One region of the Trichococcus sp. ES5 genome, then DNA from elsewhere that is predicted to be linked to it. Evidence: predicted binding sites of a transcription regulator. Region 1 holds the regulator's gene; the other holds the start of a gene.

Region 1 (15,251 bases):
ATGCGGGGACCGAAAACAGCTGATTCGGCGCACGCTCTTATGATCGAAACAATCGCAACAGCAGAGCTGACCAATTGGATTAAAGTTTGCTTGTGTGCCAAAAATGTGGTAAAATCTAATTTGCATCTTTATGCTCGTTTTTATAAAATGGAGAGATTTCTTCAAGGTGGGAGACATTTGGCAGAACGTATTTCAGAAGAAAAATTAGCGCAAATCAGAACCGAAACGAATATTGTCGATGTCGTCAGCCAATATGTACAACTTAAAAAAAGAGGCAAGAACCATTTCGGATTTTGCCCGTTCCATGACGAAAAGACCCCCTCTTTTTCTGTGGCAGAAGAAAAACAGATTTTTCACTGCTTCAGTTGCGGAAGAGGTGGGAATGTTTTTACTTTTTTGATGGATGTGGAGGGTATTTCCTTTGTTGAAGCAGTCATTAAGACAGCCGAATTAAGCAACATTGAGTTGGATTTCTCGTACGAAAACCATGCGCAGGATAATCCACTGCAGTCAAAGAAAGAAAAACTGACCCAAATCCATGAGGAAGCGGCGGCTTTTTACCATCAGGTCCTCATGAATACCGTAACGGGGCAAGCTGCGCTTGATTACATGATCCAACGCGGCTTCACGCCGGAGACACTGAAAGAATATCAGATAGGTTTTTCTCCATCCAATCGGACGGCACTCTTTCAAATGCTGAAAGCGAAGGCGTTCGATGAAGGGCTCCTTCAGGAAAGTGGTATATTCACGGATAGACAAGGCCAAAACGAACTCTACGATCGGTTCTCTTCCAGGATCATTTTTCCATTGCGTAATGCTAAAGGAAAGACGGTCGCTTTTTCCGGCAGAATTCTGCATGCTTCCCCAGTGGATGACACAGGTTATCATGAAGCAAAATACTTGAACAGCCCCGAAACACTTTTGTTCAACAAACGGGATTTCCTTTTCAACTTCGATAAAGCCCGCAGTGAGATCCGAAGGCATTCAGAAGTGATCCTTTTCGAAGGATACATGGATGTCATATCCGCTTGGCAAGCGGGAGTGAAAAATGGTGTTGCCTCGATGGGGACCAGTCTGACGGAAGAACAGAACCGTATATTGACGAAAACCGCTGATAAAATAGTCATTGCCTATGACGGTGATCGTCCCGGGGTCGAAGCAACGAAGCGCGCCATAGAGATACTGGAACGCAACAAGCACTTCGATATCTCCATTTTCCCGCTGGAAGCAGGCATGGACCCGGATGAATACATCCAGCAGAAAGGTCCGGAGGCATTTGCGAAAGCACTGAGCAACAACAGGGAGACAGTCATTCAGTTCTATTCACGCTACCTCAAGATGAATCTGAACCTGGATTCTGAAAAAAATCGCATCACCTATATCGAAACTATGCTTAAGGCATTGGCTCCCTTGGATTCTCTGGTCGAAAGAGAGCTTTACATGAAGGACATCGCGGATGAATTCAGTATTCCGATCGATATTCTGCAGAAGCAATTGAAGGGTTATCAGCAAGAGGTGCTTCAGCAAAGACCTGAACGCGAGCCGGTCAGAAGAACCGCGCCGCAAGATGCCACTCAACACGCGCTGTATCCAAGCACGAATAAACGCAAAGTGACCCAGGCTGAGCAAAGCGAAAAGCAGCTGCTTTACCGTCTGTTTCATTTCGAAGAAGTCTGGTCGTATCTGAATGAAATTGACGCAGATTTCCATTTCATCCATGATGACTATCAGACGATCTACATTTTGTATGAAGAGTTTTTCAGACAAATTGGGCTGGTCGGCAATATCGATCAATTCTTGGACCGCATCAATAATCCGGCTCTTCAAAACGTGATCACGGAGATTGAATGGTTCCAATTGGATTCGGAAGCCACCTATCAGGAAATTCAGGATCTCGTCCATATCATCCGGGACAAGTCGTCTTTACAGGATCAACTGACCAAGAAACAGGCAGAGATGAAGGAAGCGCGAAAGAAAAATGACAATGAACGTCTGAAGACAATCATGTTAGAAATCGTTTCGCTCTCAAAAGAATTAAAAGCAACAAAGAAATAGCCCGCATCGAATGGAGGAATCATTTTATGGCAATCGAAAAAAATGATCAAGGTTTAACGATAGAACAGGTAACCAAAAAGCTGATCGCAGAACATAAATTACTGGGGTCCGTCTTCTACGACGAATTGGCTGATAAGATAGCTACACCTTTCCAATTGGACGCGGATGACATGGATAAACTCATACAAAAAATGGAAGACGGCGGTGTCAGTGTCGTAGACGCAGACGGCGGCCCGACAGCGCGTCAACTTGCCAAAGAAACAGTGAAGCCAGAAAAAGCAGCCACATCCAAAAAGGACGAAGAAGAAGACCCGATGGCTGTGCCTCCCGGAGTGAAAATCAATGACCCTGTCCGTATGTACTTGAAGGAAATCGGCCGCGTGCCTTTGTTGAACGCAGAGGAAGAAGTCAATTTGGCCTTGCGCATCAAAGACGGCGATCAAGAAGCAAAACAGCAATTGGCTGAGGCCAACTTGCGTCTGGTTGTTTCCATCGCGAAACGTTATGTCGGTCGGGGCATGCAGTTCCTGGATCTGATCCAGGAAGGTAATATGGGACTGATGAAGGCTGTCGAAAAATTTGACCATACGAAAGGGTTCAAATTCTCCACCTATGCCACTTGGTGGATTCGTCAAGCCATCACCCGTGCCATCGCCGACCAAGCCAGAACGATCCGTATCCCTGTGCATATGGTTGAAACGATCAATAAATTGGTTCGGATCCAACGGCAATTACTGCAGGATCTTGGGCGCGAACCGACACCTGAAGAAATCGGCGCCGAGATGGATCTTCCGACCGAAAAAGTCAGAGAGATCCTGAAAATTGCTCAGGAGCCTGTTTCCTTGGAAACGCCTATCGGGGAAGAAGATGATTCTCATTTGGGCGACTTCATTGAAGATCAGGATGTCTTGAGTCCAGCTGAGCATACTGCTCAGACACTTCTGAAGGAACAACTTGAGGAAGTGTTGGACACTTTGACCGACCGCGAGGAAAACGTTCTTCGTCTGCGCTTCGGTCTTGATGACGGGAATGTCAGGACATTGGAGCAAGTAGGGAAGGTATTCGGCGTAACCCGCGAGCGGATCCGTCAAATCGAAGCGAAAGCTTTACGCAAACTGCGTCATCCAAGCCGTTCGAAACAATTAAAAGATTTTCTTGAGTAATAAGCATCTGACCCGAGTTATTGCACTCGGGTTTTTCTTATGCCGTTTTCCGAGTGATATCAGGTTTTATGGGATATCTGGAAGGGAATTGTGCTAAAATAGTACTATCAGCAAAAATGGAAAGGGAGGGATGAGGTTGAATATTCAACAATTATCCGTAAGACTCGAGACAGTCGCAGGCTTTGTGCCGAAAAATGCGAGACTGGCCGATATAGGCTCGGATCACGCCTATTTGCCTTGTGTTTTGGCGGCGCGCGATGTCGTCAGTTACGCATTGGCAGGGGAAGTTGTGAAAGGCCCATTCGAATCGGCAGCGGAACAGATCAAAACATCAGGAGTGGGCGATCGCGTCAGCGCTAGGCTTGGCGATGGCATGGATGTAATTGAGACGACAGACGATATCAACGTCGTCACCATCTGCGGGATGGGTGGGGACTTGATTTCCAAAATTCTGGAAAAAGGCAGACTGAAAGATAAACTGGTCGGTGTGGAACGATTGATTCTTCAGCCCAATAACGGAGAAAAGAAACTGCGTGAATGGCTGATTGGCCATCAATACAAAATCATCGACGAAACGATATTGGAAGAAAATGGTAAGATTTATGAAATCCTCGTTGCCGAGAAGGCAGAGTCGCCAGAAAACTACACCGATTTAGAATATAGCTTCGGACGTTTCCTGCTTCAGGGAAAAAATGATATTTTCCGCAAAAAATGGTCAGCCGAAATCGATAAATGCCAATACATATTGGACAGTATGCAAAAAGCAAGCAACGATCTGAATGAAAAAGAACAGCAAGTGATCAATAAAATCAATGAAATTAAAGAGGTGCTGAAATGACAAGCATTACGGGTTATGAATTCATCGAGTTATTTGAATCGCATGTTCCGACTTGGTTGGCAGAGGACGGGGATCCAGTGGGACTCCATTTGGGAGACCTAAGCCGTCCGGTCCGCCGTATTTTGGTGACACTTGATGTCCGTCCCGAAGTCGTCCAAGAGGCCATCGATAAGAAAGCCGATTTTATCTTTTCCCATCACCCGCCGATCTACCGACCGTTGAAAAATCTGGATGTATCCGACAAGCAAACAAAAATGTACGTTGATTTGCTCAAGCATGACATCAGTGTCTATGCGGCCCACACGAATCTCGACAATGCGAATAACGGGATGAACGATTGGCTTTCTGAGGCATTGGGGTTGTTGGACGTTGAAATCATGGATGTCACAAAGCGTGTGCCTGTGAAGAAAATATCCGTATGTGTACCGAATGCCGAATGCAATCGTGTCCGCTTGGCTATGGCCGATGCGGGAGCGGGCAACATTTCCGATGAATATAGTCATTGCTCATTTGAGGCGCAAGGCGTTGGCCGATTCACTCCCATGGAAGGTGCTAAGCCTGCCATAGGCCATATAAACGAACCAGAGGAAGTCCAAGAGAAAAAGATTGAAATGATCGTCGAAGATAAATACTTAGCTGATGTCTTGGAGGCGCTGTATGAAGTGCATCCTTACGAAGAGCCCGTCTACGAAGTATACACAATCAATAATTTCCAACGCGAATACGGCTTAGGAAGGGTCGGTAATTTGGCTTTGCCGATGTCTTTGCGCTCCTTCATCCAGTACGTCAAGGATGTTTTCCAGATCGAGGGCATGCGTTTCATAGCAGCTGATTTGGATCAGACAATCAGTCGTGTTGCCATCTGCGGCGGGGATGCCGGCAAATATTACCGGAAAGCAATCGAAAAGGGTGCGGATGTGTACATCACTGGCGATGTCTACTACCACACGGCCCACGATATGCAGGCTGATGGACTGACCGTCATAGACCCAGGCCATCATATCGAGCAGATTTGTAAACCGAAATTATTGGAATTATTCAATGAATGGAAAAAAGAAAATGAGTGGGATCTGGAAGTCATCGCTTCCGAAATCAACACGGATCCTTTTATTTTCGATAGTCAATTGTGAAAGGGTGTCAAAGCATGCAAGAAAAATTAGTGGACCGTTTCTTTAAATACATAAAATTCGAGACAAGATCGGATGAAAAAAGTCTGACAGTGCCCTCAACCCAAAATCAGGTGGATTTCGCAAAAATGGTTTTGATGCCGGAACTGGAAGAAATCGGGCTTTCGGATATCCAATACAATGCAACGAATGGATTCGTGACAGCACTTTTGCCGCGCAACTCAGAGAAAGAGTTCCCTACAATCGGGTTCATCGCTCATATGGACACAGCTGATTTCGAGGCAGCGAATGTAAATCCGCTTATTTGGGAACACTATGCGGGCAACGATCTGATTTTGGATGCGGAAGCGCAGGTGATGCTTTCGCCCAAGGACTTCCCTGCGTTGAAGAACTACATCGGTCAGACATTGATCACTACCGATGGAAAAACGTTGTTGGGTGCTGACGACAAAGCTGGCATCGCTGAAATCATCACAGCCTTGGAAGCGATAAAAGCAGCGGATGACATAGAGCATGGGGACATCAAAGTCGCCTTCGGGCCCGATGAAGAAATTGGCCGCGGAGCCGATCTTTTTGATGTGACTGCTTTTGGTTGCGACTTTGCCTACACGATGGATGGCGGTCCGTTGGGTGAACTTGAATACGAAAGTTTCAATGCGGCGCAAGCCATCGTGACGATCCGTGGCAAAAACGTGCATCCAGGCACTGCCAAGGACACAATGGTGAATGCGATCAAATTAGCTATCGCATACGACGGCGCTTTGCCGCAAAATGAAGTCCCTGAAAAGACTGAAAAGCGTGAAGGCTTCTATCATCTGTTGGGCATTGAAGGCAATGTGGAAGAAAGCAAGATGACCTACATCATCAGGGACCATGACAAGGAGCTTTTCGAGAACAAGAAAACAACCATGCTTGCGCTGGCAGAGCGCATGAACAAGGAATTGACCGAGGACCGCATTTCTATCGAAATGCACGATCAATACTACAACATGGGTGAAGTGCTGAAGAACGATATGCGTCCGGTCGATTTGGCGGAAACAGCGATGAAGGCATTGGGGATCAATCCAATCATCGAACCGATCCGCGGCGGGACTGACGGCTCAAAACTATCCTTCATGGGTTTGCCGACCCCGAATATTTTTGCCGGGGGAGAAAACTTCCATGGGCGCTATGAATTTGTGTCTGTCCAATCAATGGAAAAAGCAGTAGCTGTCATCGTGGAAATCATCAGACAAAGTCAGGGCTATGGAAAGCAATGAGAAACACCGTTCTGACGTATCTCGTTGTGACGAATGTTTTGCTCTTTATATTGATGGGCGTAGACAAAAAGAAAGCGCGGCAAAAAGCTTGGCGCATACCAGAACGCAATCTACTTTTGCTCGGATTTCTAGGGGGCGGGTTAGGCGGATTACTGGGGATGCATCACTTTCGCCATAAAACAAAACACCTGATTTTCAAGGTAATCTTCGGTTTGGGTACGCTCTTGATAGGAATAACAACTTATTTCGTATTCATATGAAAAAATGCCGCTATTCCCCATTCGGGAGTAGCGGCATTTTCTAATTGTTTTTTATCAGGAATTGGAAGGATACGGCTTCGGGGCCGGCATGGGTCATAACGCTTGCGCTGGCGTATGATGTGTGCATTTGGGTATTAGGGAAGGCGTTTTTCAGCATGCCGATGATTTGGTTCGAATAATCCGACAAACCGTCATGCGTGATGCCGATCGCTTCAACATCCGAGTATTTTTGTTTTAGTTCTGCGATGATCTCTTCGTACCGTTTTACGATTGCTTTGGTGCCGCGGCCTTTTACGTCGGTAGTCAACGCACCGTCGATCATTTTAAGGTTTGCTTTAATGTTCAGCAGCGTCGTGATTCGGCCCATCGTTTTTCCGATGCGTCCGCCCTTGACCATATTTTCCAGGTTGACGATGCAAATGTACAGCAACGTGCGCTCTTTGACAGCCTGGATCCGAGGCAATGCTTCCGCGACCGTCAATCCTTCAGCGGAACATTTTGCAGTTTCCAACACTTGGAAGGCGGCAGCTCTTGCGCAAAACTGAGAATCGATGGCCGTCACCTTACCGTGGGCGAGTTTAGCCGCCTGATGAGCGGAGTTTACGGTACCGCTCAATGTTTCAGTCACGTGGATGGACAGGACTTCACTACCATCCATTGTCAGTTCATTGTATTTATCCAAGAAAGTTCCCATGGATGGTTGGGATGATTTTGGCAATTCTTTAGTGTTCATCATTTTTTCGAGGAACTCAGGTTTGGTTATGGTTATTCCGTCGTAATAAATCACATTCTCAATCATGGATGAAAGCGGGATTACCGTGATTCCATATCTGTCAATTTCTTCTGCGGACAATTCCGTTGTGGAATCGGTCACAATTTTGAAGTTTGGCATATTGATTCTCCTTAAGTACAGTCATATTTCCTTAAGCATAGCAGATTTTAGAGGAAAAGTAACGCAGTTATCCTTATGATTTGCAGGCATATTTCTCTAATCTTGATGTTTTTTCCTGTAGAATAGATTATGCTATAATAGGTTAGTTGCAGAAGAAAGTGGGTTACAAATATATGGATGGAATATTACCTTTATGGAAAGAACGCGGTATGACAAGTCACGACTGCGTATTCAAATTGAGAAAAATACTGAAAACAAAAAAAGTTGGGCACACCGGAACTTTGGATCCGGAAGTTGCTGGCGTTTTGCCGATCTGCATCGGGAAAGCCACGAAAGTCGTCGAGTTTTTGACAGATACGGATAAAGCGTACGAAGGTGAAATCACTATCGGAGTCGCTACGACGACGGAAGATAGCCAAGGTGAACCGATCGCAAAGACACCTGTCGATCGAACGCTGTCATTGGCTGAAATCGACGCAGCCATGGAGGCAATGGTAGGTGAAAGCATTCAAGTTCCACCGATGTACTCCGCAGTCAAGGTGAACGGCAAGAGGTTGTATGAATATGCCCGTAAAGGATTGACCGTCGAAAAGCCGCAAAGGACTATCCAAGTGATGCATTTTGAACGGATTTCGGAACCTGTCTATCATGCGGAAGACGAAACGATGTCCTGGTGTTTCCGGGTCACTTGCGGAAAAGGGACCTATGTGAGGACTTTGGCAGTCGATTTGGGGGCAGCCTTGGGTTATCCGGCTTACATGTCAAGTTTGACCCGCACGATGAGCGGAGGCTTCACGCAGACGGATTGCCTGACGTTGCAGCAAGTAGCTGAAGCAATGGCGAATGACGTGATTGACGAGAACCTGAAACCGATTGATTCGGTATTCGCATCATATCGGCAGGTAGCACTTGATGATGAGCTGTGGGATAAAGTGAGAAATGGCGCGGTTCTGCCGAAAGTGGGACTTTTCGAAGTGATGGATGGCCCGGTTCTGTTCACCTATCAGAGCAAAATCGTGGCGATGTACGAACCGCATCCGACTAAAGCCGGTAACATAAAACCCAGAAAAATGTTCCTATCATAATCAGCAAGGAGTTGCTAACGCAATGGAAATAATACATATACACCATCCCTATGACCAAAAACAAATACCAGACGAACAAATCGTGCTGGCTTTGGGGTATTTTGACGGCGTCCATAGAGGGCATCAAGAAGTGATCAAGAGAGCAAAGGAAATTGCCGAAAAGAAGAATTTGAAATTAGCCGTCATGAGCTTCAACCATCACCCGAGCATCGTGTTCCAGAAGATGAATCCAGAAACGATGCAGTATCTGTCGACCGTCAACCGGAAGGCTGAAATATTTGAGAACCTGGGTGTTGATTATTTTTTTGTCGTCTCTTTCACATCTGCATTTGCCTCATTAAGACCACAAGAATTCGTCGACCAGTACATATGCGGCTTGCATGCTAGCGCTGTCGTCGCCGGTTTCGATTATACTTATGGTCCTAGAGAAATCGCGGATATGAAACAATTGGTGCATTATGCTAAAGACCGCTTTGAAGTCATCGAGGTCGCCGAATTGAAGAACGAAGTCGAAAAAATCAGTTCCACGCATATCCGGGAAGCATTAACCGAAGGGGATATGGAAAAAGCGAATGCATATTTAGGCTATGTCTACCAGATCGAAGGCACGGTCATTCATGGTGATGCTAGAGGCAGACTACTGGGTTTCCCGACTGCGAATATTCAGACGGAAAAGCACACGCGCTTGCCTAGGAATGGCGTATATATCGTGAGCATCAGGGTGAATGGAACGTGGCATCGCGGCACGGCTTCAATCGGGTACAATATCACTTTTGAAGCTGGCCGCGATAAGACTGTTGAAGTGTACATATTGGACTTCGATAAAATGATATACGGTGAGAACGTAGCTGTCAGATGGCACCATTTTATCCGCAGTGAGATCAAATTTTCGGGCATCGAGCAACTGATTGCGCAGCTAAAAAGCGACGAAGCGGATACAATCGCCTATTTTCAGGACTACCCTTTGGATGAGGTGACACTCTAAATGGCAGCCGCTTATTTACACATCCCATTCTGCGAGCACATCTGCTTTTATTGTGATTTCAACAAAGTGTTTCTGGAAGGCCAACCAGTCGATGAATATGTGGATGCTTTGATAAAGGAAATGCAGTTATCTAAGCTGCTGCATCCTGAAGAAACGCTAAGCACCTTCTATATCGGCGGGGGTACGCCGACCACGCTTAATGAACGACAGTTGGAAAAGCTGTTGAACGGTATCCGCAGCACCTATTCCCTGCCTAAAGGCGCCGAATTCACGATGGAAGCCAATCCGGAGAGCGTTTCATTCGAAAAATTGAAGATCATGCGGGACTACGGTGTCAACCGACTGAGTATGGGGGTCCAATCCTTCAATAACGACATCTTAAAAAAAATCGGCCGCATCCATACAGCCGAGCAGGTGTACACTTCCGTGGCCGATGCACGCAAAGCCGGATTTGATAACATGACCATCGATCTGATTTTCCGGTTGCCGAACCAAACGATGGCTGATTTTGAAGACAGCCTGAAAAAAGCACTGGAATTGGATTTGCCGCATTACTCGATTTACGCCTTGATACTTGAGAATAAAACAGTGTTCTATAACTTGATGCGTCAAGGTAAACTGCCGTTGCCTTCAGAAGACACAGAGGCCGATATGTATGCCTTGGCTATCGAGACGATGACAAAAAACGGCAGGAACCAATACGAAATCTCAAACTTTGCACTGTCGGGCTATGAATCCCAGCATAATCTTACCTATTGGAAGAATGAGACCTATTTCGGTTTCGGAGCAGGCGCGCACGGCTATATCGATGGCATCCGTTACCACAATCATGGACCGATCCAACAATATCTGGCGCCATTACGGGAAAATAATCTGCCGATTATCCGGCAGCAACAGTTATCGAAAAACGAACAAATGGAAGAAGAGATGATTCTGGGGCTGCGCACGATGGCAGGTGTCAGCCAACAGCATTTTGCCGACAAATTCCAGACTTCGTTGCTGGATCAGTATGCTAGCGTCATTTCGGATTTGGTTACAGAAGGCCTCTTGATGCTTGATGGCGACAGAATCCGTCTGACACAAAGGGGCGTTTTTCTCGGCAATGAAGTATTTCGTTCTTTCTTGATGTGAATACGCTCGTATCCGATCGGCTGCTGATAATGTTATGAAAAATGATTGTATTCCGTTGACAAAGCCTGTTACCCGTGATAAATTTATTTATGGTTAGCACTCATTGTGGTCAAGTGCTAAAGTGAGGTGAAAATCTTGTTAACAGAAAGACAGTTGCAAATTTTTGATTTAATTGTCAGGCATTACATCGAATTCGAGGAGCCGCTCGGGTCGAAGACACTTCTTAAGGAGTCTTCTTTGCCTTTAAGCTCAGCAACAATCCGCAACGAAATGATGCGGATCGAAGAATTGGGCTTCCTGGAAAAGATGCATTCTTCGTCCGGCAGGATACCATCCATCCAAGGCTATCGTTACTATGTCGATCAACTTTTAGGCAAAGAAAGCGAAGAAGTCGCTGACGAGGTCAAGCAAATGATCAAGCACGGCTTTCAGAATCCTTATCGTGAAGTGCAACAGGTCGTCGAAAAATCAGCTGAAATGTTGTCCTTTTTGACGAATTATACCGCTTTGGCGATCGGACCTGAAACAAAGGACAGCCGTTTGACGGGCTTCCGTCTGGTCGCACTCAATGAAGGACATGTGATGGCGATATTGGTGACTGACAAAGGACATGTGGAAAATCAGATTTTTTCTGTTTCGCCGGGCTTCTCAGCCACTGAGATAGAAAAAATCGTCAACATTTTCAATCAGGAACTGGTCGGCCGCACGCTGCAGGAAGTATTCGTCAAACTGCAAACGGACATTCCGTTGATTATCCGGAAGTACGTCGATGCAAAAATCGATTTCACAGCGATCTTCAATGACATTGTGGCAAAGTTGGAGCATGATCGCTTCCATGTAGGTGGTAGCATGAATCTTCTGAACCATTTGGATTCGACGATGGACAAGAATAAAGTCAAAGCCATTTTAAGCATGTTGAATGGGTCTCCGGACATCCATGCGCTTTTTTCTAACCCCAACGAGGGCGTCGGGGTCAAGATCGGTACGGAATTGAATAATGAGCTGCTGCATAATTTTAGTCTGATCACGGCTACTTATGACACGGCCGGCAACGGTAAAGGCCTGATCGCACTATTGGGGCCAACCAATATGCCTTATCAAAAAATGATCAGCATCATGAAATTTATGCGCTATGAACTTTCTGATAGCTTGAATGATCTGAACAAATAAGCACGACAAAGGAGATTTTGAAGTGGACAATAACGAAGAATTAGTGGAACAACAGGAAACAACCGTTGAAACATCAATGGAAGAGGGCCAAGAAACAGTCACAGAAATAAGTGAGGTTGAAGCATTACAGGCAACCTTATCCGAAACGGAAGACCGCTTATTGCGCCTGCAAGCAGAACTCGCAAATATCCAGAAACGCAACGCGAAAGAAAGGCAAGATGCGGCGAAATACCGTTCCCAGTCATTAGCGCTGGAGTTATTGCCGGTGATGGATAGCCTGGAGCACGCATTAGCGATTGAAGTTGAAGATGAAAAAGCTGTGAACCTGAAGAAAGGTTTGGAAATGGTCTTGAACTTGTTTACAGATGCTTTCGCCAAAGAGGGGATTTCTGCGATCAATCCGATTGATCAGCCTTTCGATCCGAATTTCCATCAATCCATCCAAGTGCAACCGGCTGCTGAAGGGCAAGCTCCTGATACAGTCGTCGCGGTAGTGCAAAAAGGATACACCTTGAAAGAACGTGTATTAAGGCCAGCAATGGTTGTCGTATCACAATAATTTTATTGATAAACATAAAAATTTCATATAGAGGGGAATAACATCATGAGCAAAATTATCGGTATTGACTTAGGAACAACAAACTCAGCTGTAGCAGTATTAGAAGGCGGAGAAGCTAAAATCATTCCAAATCCAGAGGGAAATCGCACGACACCATCTGTCGTATCATTCAAGAATGGCGAAATCCAAGTGGGCGAGGTTGCAAAGCGTCAAGCAGTGACAAACCCGAATACAATCAGCTCCATCAAACGTCATATGGGCGATGCTGGCTACAAAGTGGAAGTGGAAGGCAAGAGCTACACACCACAAGAAGTTTCAGCGATGATCCTTCAATATCTGAAAGGTTATGCGGAAGACTACCTGGGTGAAAAAGTTGAAAAAGCCGTAATTACTGTTCCAGCTTACTTCAACGATGCACAGCGTCAAGCGACTAAAGATGCGGGCAGAATTGCCGGTCTGGAAGTAGAGCGTATCGTCAACGAACCGACGGCTGCTGCTTTGGCATACGGATTGGATAAAACCGATAAAGACGAAAAAATTCTTGTATTCGACTTGGGCGGCGGTACATTCGACGTTTCCATCCTTGAATTGGGAGATGGCGTATTCGATGTATTGAGTACAGCCGGCGACAACAAATTAGGTGGAGATGACTTCGACAACAAAATCATCGACTATTTGGTTGCGGAATTCAAGAAAGAAAACGGAATCGACCTTTCAAACGACAAAATGGCGAAACAACGTCTGAAAGACGCTGCTGAAAAAGCCAAAAAAGATTTGTCAGGCGTAACGTCAACGCAAATCAGCCTGCCGTTCATCACTGCCGGCGATGCAGGTCCGTTGCACCTGGAATTGACGCTTACCCGCGCGAAATTCGATGAAATCACGTATGACTTGGTTGAACGTACAAAAGGTCCTGTACGCCAAGCTTTGAAGGATGCTGGTTTATCCACTTCCGAAATCGATGAAATCATCTTGGTCGGTGGTTCCACACGTATCCCTGCAGTCATCGCAGCAGTCCGTAAAGAAGCCGGCAAAGAGCCGAACAAATCCGTTAACCCGGATGAAGTTGTCGCAATGGGTGCTGCCATCCAAGGCGGAGTCATCTCCGGAGACGTAAAAGACATCGTATTATTGGACGTTACACCTTTATCATTGGGTATCGAAACAATGGGTGGCGTGTTCACTAAATTGATCGACCGCAATACGACAATCCCAACAAGCAAGTCACAAGTCTTCTCGACTGCAGCCGACAATCAACCTGCTGTTGATGTACATGTGTTGCAAGGGGAGCGTCCGATGGCAGCCGACAACAAAACTTTGGGTCGTTTCCAATTGACTGATATTCCAGCTGCACCTCGTGGCGTTCCACAAATCGAAGTATCATTCGATATCGATAAAAATGGTATCGTAAATGTTCGCGCCAAAGACTTGGGTACGCAAAAAGAACAAACAATCACTATCAAGTCTTCTTCCGGTCTGACTGACGAAGAAATCGAAAAAATGGTGAAAGACGCGGAAGCAAATGCTGAAGCAGACAAATTGCGCAAGGAAGAAGTTGAATTGCGCAACGAAGTGGATCAATTGATCTTCCAAACCGACAAAACTTTGAAAGAGCTTGACGGTAAGGTCGACGCTGATGAAGTGAAGAAAGCTGAAGAAGCGAGAGACGAACTGAAAGCAGCAGTCGAAGCAAATGATTTGGAACAAATGAAAACGAAGCGTGATGCTTTGAATGAACTTGTTCAAAACCTGACTGTCAAACTGTATGAGCAAGCTGCTCAAGCGCAACAACAAGAAGGTGCGCACAACACAGCGACTGACGATGGTGTCGTAGATGCCGATTTTGAAGAAGTAGACGACAAATAGTCAACTCTAACGGGAGGAAGCCAACGCTTAACTGCATTGGCTTCTCTCACTGTATAGAGAGATAAAGTTCAGATGAAGCCAATCAATGGAGGCGAAACAATGGCGAAAAGAGATTATTATGATATCTTGGGTGTGGCGAAGGATGCCACGGATGACGAGATAAAAAAAGCTTATCGGAAGCTTTCCAAGAAGTTTCACCCGGATATCAACAAAGAAGCGGGTGCAGAAGATAAATTCAAGGAACTTGCTGAAGCTTATGAAGTCTTGAGCGACGGCAATAAACGCGCAGCCTACGACCAGTACGGACATGCCAGTACCGATCCCAACTTCGGCGCAGGCGGCGGTTATGGCGGCGGCTTCGGCGGCTTCTCGGGCGGCTTTGAAGATATCTTCGATTCCTTTTTCGGAGGCGGCGGTGGGCGTGGCAGAAACCCCAACGCCCCCCGTCAAGGCTCCGATTTACAATATCGTATCCACCTTACCTTTGAAGAAGCGATTTTTGGGAAGAAAGAAACGATTCGTTACAAACGTGACGAGGAATGCAAAACTTGCAGTGGTTCCGGTGCAAAACCCGGCACACAACCAAAAACGTGTTCGAAGTGCCATGGTTCAGGAGCGATTGGTGTTGAACGGAATACGCCTTTTGGCCGCGTAATGACGCAAGCAGTCTGTGATGTCTGCGGCGGAACAGGTAAGGAAATCACGGATAAATGTACAACATGTCACGGACACGGGCATGTCGAAACTGACCACTCGGTGGCGGTTACGATCCCTCCAGGCGTTGACGATGGACAACAGATGCGCTTAAACGGACAAGGCGAAGTCGGCAGCAATGGCGGTCCGTACGGTGACTTGTATGTC
Region 2 (5,892 bases), on a different contig from region 1:
CGACTTCAGCAAAGTGGACTTGCCGATCCCGTTCGGCCCGACGATCGCAATCGCCTGCTGTTTGCGGATATCGAGATTGATCGGATCAGCCAAGATCTTATCGGCATAGCCGACAGCCCCGTTTTCCAGCGTCAAGACGACATTTCCGCTTTCTTTTGCGATATCGAAAGAGAAGCGAGCGGAACGCTCATCGCCTTTCGGTCTGTCCATCCGCTCCATTTTTTCCAGACGTTTGCGGCGGCTTTGCGCCATTTTGGTCGTGGAAGCGCGCGCCAGATTGCGGGCGACATAATCCTCCAGTTTGGATATTTCATCCTGTTGCTTCTCGTAAGCCTTCAATTCCTGCTCCAGGCGGGCGGCTTTCTCGGTCAGATAATAGGAGTAGTTGCCTTTGTAGTGCTGGATCTTGTGGCGGCTGATTTCATACACCTCCGTGGCGACTTTGTCCAGGAAGTATCGGTCATGGGAAACGATCAAAAGCGAACCGTTGTAACCGATCAGATAATTTTCCAGCCAAGCCAGCGTATCGATGTCCAGATGGTTGGTGGGCTCATCCAAAATGAGCAGGTCGTTCTTTTCAAGCAGGATTTTGGCCAAGGCAAGCCTGGTTTTCTGGCCGCCTGACAATTGGGAAATCGGACGATCGTAATCTCCTTCGTAGAACTGGAATCCGTGAAGCACCGAACGGATCTCGGATTCATAGCCGTACGCGTTCTTTTCGTGCAAAGTATGCTGGAGCTGGTCATAGCGTTCCAGAGCTTTTTGGTAGGCTTCTTCATCCTCGAGCAAGTCCGGATCCCCCAAAGCGACGGCGGCTTGTTCAGCTTCCTTACTTAATTGGATGAGCGGGGCAAAAATGGTCAACATTTCCTGCCAAATCGTGTTGGATGAATCGACCGCGCTATGCTGATCCAGGTAGCCGATCGTTACGTCCTTGCTCTTTGAAACAGAGCCGGCATCCGTTGCTTCGATGCCTGCCAAAATCTTCAGCAAGGTCGATTTGCCGGCTCCGTTTCGGCCGACGAGTGCAATACGCGAATGGTCTTGAACAGTAATTTGAATATTGTCGAATAAGACGCTAGCCCCAAAAAGGCGCGCCAAATTTTGTCCTTGCAGTAAAATCATATGTAGTGTCCTCTTTCTAAGCAAATGCTGGCATTTATCCCTTCCATTTTATCACAGCATGCAATGATTCGATAGGGACAAGCAAAGTTATTGCTATATTCACGTATTTGTACATGTGAAAAAATGTTGGCGACTCCGCTTACATTTGTTACAGTATTTCACATGTTGTTCAAAAAAGGCTTCACAATCAAGTCCGATTTCGAACAAATTAGTAGATTTTTCACAATCAGGTGATATAATAGGCAGTATGAAATGAAAGCTTAAGTATGTGAACATACTTTTTAAAGTTTGTCGGAATCGCACAAACACTATGGGTTACGAAATGAAAGAGGAAAGAAGAGGAGAAAAAATGTCGACGAATGATATTCCAAAAGCTACGGCAAGGAGGTTGCCGATTTACCACCGCTATTTGCGCTTTTTGCATAATGCTGGTAAAAAACGTGTTTCATCCACTGAGCTCAGTGAAGCAGTAAAAGTGGATAGTGCTACTATCCGTAGGGATTTTTCATATTTTGGCGCACTGGGTAAAAGAGGATACGGCTATGATGTCGAGTATTTGTTGGATTTCTTCAGCAAAACCTTGAATCAGGACCGTTTGACGAACGTTGCTTTGATCGGTGTGGGTAATTTGGGTCATGCCTTGTTGAACTACAACTTCCACGTAAGCAACAATGTGCGCATCAGTGCAGCATTTGATGTCAATGAAGGCATTGTTGGTAAAATCCTCAGTGGTGTACCGGTGTACCCCATGACGGATATGGTGGAGCAGTTGCGTATCCAACAGATTGATGTAGCCATTCTGACCGTTCCCCAAGAAGTTGCGCAGGATGCAACGAACCGTTTGACCGAAGCGGGCGTTCGCGGCATCATGAACTTTACCCCGATCCGTCTTTCCGTTCCGGAAAATGTCCGCGTTCAGAATGTGGATTTGACGAATGAATTGCAGACGTTGATTTATTTCTTGGACAATGATATCGGCTGAGCAAAGTCGGCAGTTGATGATAAGAAAACGCAAAAAGAAGGATGAGGCCGCCTCATCCTTCTTTTTTTCCTAGTTTTTATCGATGCTGTCTTTGATTTTCAAGTAGGCGTTGAACATGCGAACGCCTTTTACGACATCACTTGTTGCGAACAGCACGCTGATGATGGCCATGAATCCCCACCCCGCAGTATTCACTGCGTCGACTGCCAGCGAAATGAAGAGGATTGCAAAAACAAAACGGATGATTACTTGAATTAATAGATTTTTTAAAGTCATGTTATTCCTTTCTTTTTCCTAAATAGCGGACTTCACGTGCCTTACGAAATGAGTTGGGAGAGAATCGGCAAAGCGGATACGGCATTCATCAACGCATGCGCAATCATCGGAGTGGCTATGTTTCTTGTTCTGTAATAAAGGAAAGAAAACCATAGTCCCAAAGAGCCATAAACCAAATAGTGCCCATCATTATGCGCAATCGCAAAAAGCAAAGCACTGATAGTGGCTGCGCCGACGATCCCGATTGCATCAACCAGATGTGTGACAATCGCTTTACGGAATACAAATTCCTCCATCACAGGTGCAAAGATGATAATGTTAAAAATAAAGAATGGATAGCGGTTTGTCAAGTCCAGCAATACTTCCGTATTTTCGGAAATCACGGGCATCTTGAACAAAAGATACTCCACGTTCATCGCGACGATCTGAATCAGGATAGCTCCCAAGAAGCCAAATATTCCGATCGCGAGCGTTTTTCCGATTGGGGCGGCTGGTTGCTCTGTAAGGCTGTTTTGTGGTGTCCATTTTTTTCTGCTATTCCATGCTACCATAAGGACAGTCCCTAGGAAAGCGAAGAATAGCGAGAGATTCATAGCCGCTGCGATACGATCCGCTTCCGGAATGAAAAAAAGTATAACGACCGGCAGAAGCTGAGAAGCGAGATAGATGAGAATGATCTGTATGGCTAACGTTGACCTGGAACGTATTTTTTTATTCATATAATAGTACCTTTCTGAGAGAACTGACGTCTTACGCTTGATAAACAGTATAGCATAATAGCGTAAAAAAATAGAATCAGAAAAAATCGGCTTCCCTCTTGCAAATTAATTGGAGATTGATTAATATAGAAATGTAACTTAGCACTCTGAGTTGATGAGTGCTAAAATGAACTTATTTTTGGAGGGATCATCTTGTTAAAACCATTAGGAAACCGTGTTATTGTAGAAGTTGCCAAAGAAGAGGAAAAATCTGTAGGCGGCATCGTTTTACCGTCGTCCGCTAAAGAAAAATCCCAAACCGGTACCGTTATTGCTGTAGGAGCAGGCCGCGTGACGGATAACGGCGTAACCATCGAAATGACCGTAAAGGCGGGGGATACTGTCCTTTTCGAAAAGTATGCAGGCACAGAAGTCAAATATGCAGGCACAGAATACTTAGTGATCAAAGAAAGCGACATCGTAGCAATCCTGGACTAAAAATAAAATTCATGAGGTGAATCGATAAATGGCTAAAGACATTAAATTTTCAGAAGACGCAAGAGCAGCAATGCTTCGTGGTGTGGATATCTTAGCAGATACCGTAAAAGTGACATTAGGACCTAAAGGCCGCAACGTTGTTTTAGAAAAAGCGTACGGTTCTCCATTGATCACGAATGACGGAGTGACAATCGCCAAAGAAATCGAATTGGAAGACCGTTTCGAAAATATGGGAGCGAAATTGGTTTCCGAAGTTGCTTCCAAAACAAACGACATTGCTGGTGACGGTACAACGACTGCCACTGTTTTGACACAAGCGATCGTTCGTGAAGGTTTGAAGAACGTTACAGCAGGCGCAAATCCGGTAGGCATCCGTCGCGGTATCGAATTGGCTACTCAAGCAGCCGTAAAAGGCTTGGCAGAAATTTCCCAAACCGTAAATTCAAAAGAGTCGATCGCTCAGGTAGCTGCTGTATCGTCCGGATCGAAAGAAATCGGCGAATTGATTGCGGAAGCAATGGAGAAAGTCGGCAACGACGGAGTCATCACGATCGAAGAGTCAAAAGGGATCGAAACCGAGTTGGATGTTGTTGAAGGGATGCAATTCGACCGCGGTTACCTATCGCAATACATGGTCACCAACAACGACAAAATGGAAGCAGAATTGGAAGCACCTTATATCCTGATCACGGATCGTAAATTGTCCAATATCCAAGACATCTTGCCTTTATTGGAACAAATCCTGCAACAAGGTCGCCCATTGTTGATCGTTGCTGATGATGTTGACGGCGAAGCGTTGCCTACATTAGTATTGAACAAATTGCGCGGAACATTCAATGTAGCGGCAGTCAAAGCACCTGGTTTCGGTGACCGCCGTAAAGAAATGCTGCAGGACATCGCAATCCTGACAGGTGGTACCGTTATTGCTGAGGATTTAGGCTTGGAATTGAAGGATACTACCGTAGAACATTTGGGTCGTGCAGGTAAAGTTGTCGTAACCAAAGATTCCACAACCATCGTTGAAGGAGCCGGCGAAAAAGAAGCCATCGAACAGCGTGTTGCGGTCATCCGTGCGCAATCAGCCGAGACAACTTCAGAGTTTGACCGTGAGAAATTACAGGAACGTCTTGCGAAATTATCAGGTGGCGTCGGCGTCATCAAAGTCGGAGCTGCTACCGAAACTGAATTGAAAGAACGCAAACTGCGTATCGAAGATGCTTTGAATGCAACCCGCGCCGCTGTTGAAGAAGGTATCGTATCCGGTGGTGGTACAGCTTTAATCAACGTTCAAAAACGCGTTGAAGCGTTGGAACTGACCGGCGACGAAGCAACAGGTGCGCGCATCGTAGCGCGTTCATTGGAAGAGCCAGTGAGACAAATCGCTGAAAATGCTGGTAAAGAAGGCTCTGTTGTAGCCGATAAGATCAAAGGACTTGAAGTTGGTATGGGTTATAACGCCGCAACCGATGAGTGGGTGAACATGATCGAAGCAGGAATCGTGGATCCTACAAAAGTGACACGTTCCGCTTTACAAAACGCAGCCAGCGTAGCTGCCCTGATCCTATCGACAGAAGCGATCGTAGCCGACCGTCCAGCCCCAGCCACAGCCCCATCAATGGACCCAAGCATGGGCATGATGTAAAAAACAGTGTGTGATGAATCCTGAGCTCAGAGTTTGAGCACTAAGAGGAAATCACCACCACGACCTGGTTTTGGTCGAGGTGGTGATTTCAGCTTAGGCGGAGAACTCTAGGATTCAGAACCGTTCTAACAGGATGTGATGATTCGCATTTAGCCACCCGTACGTTGGAGCGAATCATGAAGGGAACCTCTTTTGTTCACTACGCAAGGACGCACTGTGACTGTAACGGTCAAGTTTATCATGTCTCTAAGCAATTAAAAATCGCAAGAGCCATGACAAAACGGGAGCGGTATCTGCGAATCAGAACTCAACTATAGGATACGATGAATCCCACTCTAGAAATCGAGCACTAACGAAATTAAGGACCAACCAGCCTGCTTTTGGCTGATTGGTCTTTTTTTCTGCAGATTTTTTAAAGTGAGAGTGCTTCAACTGTGGTATTGACTCCTGATGAATTTTTTTATATAATTTTATATGCCCTATGGGGGCATATCCTATATGAACAAGAGGTGCAACGTATGTCTCATTCACAGGAACACAGAACGGAAAGTCTGGTTAAACGTTTGAATCGGATCGAAGGACAAGTAGCAGGAATCAAAAAAATGATCCTCGAAGAAAAAGAGTACGTTGACGTCATCATCCAATTGAATTCGACCCGATCGGCCATCCAG

Evidence for each region. Region 1 encodes HrcA, which represses chaperone genes, less so after heat shock. Its sites were predicted from a motif close to TTAGCACTCNNNNNNNNNGAGTGCTAA; they were not measured.
Region 2: the regulator HrcA is predicted to act here: its motif matches at 3,241-3,267, upstream of groES (co-chaperone GroES).

The regions. Positions count from the first base shown of each region.
Region 1 is NZ_FJND01000004.1:121,485-136,735, forward strand. Features, by position in the region: gene dnaG (DNA primase) at 178-2,055, shown strand; gene rpoD (RNA polymerase sigma factor RpoD) at 2,082-3,218, shown strand; gene TES5_RS05315 (tRNA (adenine(22)-N(1))-methyltransferase) at 3,355-4,056, shown strand; gene TES5_RS05320 (Nif3-like dinuclear metal center hexameric protein) at 4,053-5,186, shown strand; gene pepT (peptidase T) at 5,201-6,442, shown strand; gene TES5_RS05330 (DUF1294 domain-containing protein) at 6,439-6,702, shown strand; gene TES5_RS05335 (DegV family protein) at 6,743-7,594, opposite strand; gene truB (tRNA pseudouridine(55) synthase TruB) at 7,768-8,679, shown strand; gene ribF (riboflavin biosynthesis protein RibF) at 8,702-9,664, shown strand; gene hemW (radical SAM family heme chaperone HemW) at 9,665-10,795, shown strand; gene hrcA (heat-inducible transcriptional repressor HrcA) at 10,931-11,965, shown strand; gene grpE (nucleotide exchange factor GrpE) at 11,988-12,524, shown strand; gene dnaK (molecular chaperone DnaK) at 12,570-14,390, shown strand; gene dnaJ (molecular chaperone DnaJ) at 14,490-15,251, shown strand, end outside.
Region 2 is NZ_FJND01000005.1:108,308-114,199, reverse strand. Features, by position in the region: gene TES5_RS06255 (ABC-F family ATP-binding cassette domain-containing protein) at 1-1,125, opposite strand, end outside; gene TES5_RS06250 (redox-sensing transcriptional repressor Rex) at 1,475-2,107, shown strand; gene TES5_RS06245 (DUF4305 domain-containing protein) at 2,177-2,383, opposite strand; gene TES5_RS06240 (CPBP family intramembrane glutamic endopeptidase) at 2,425-3,102, opposite strand; gene groES (co-chaperone GroES) at 3,295-3,579, shown strand; gene groL (chaperonin GroEL) at 3,608-5,221, shown strand; gene TES5_RS06225 (metal-sensitive transcriptional regulator) at 5,740-5,892, shown strand, end outside.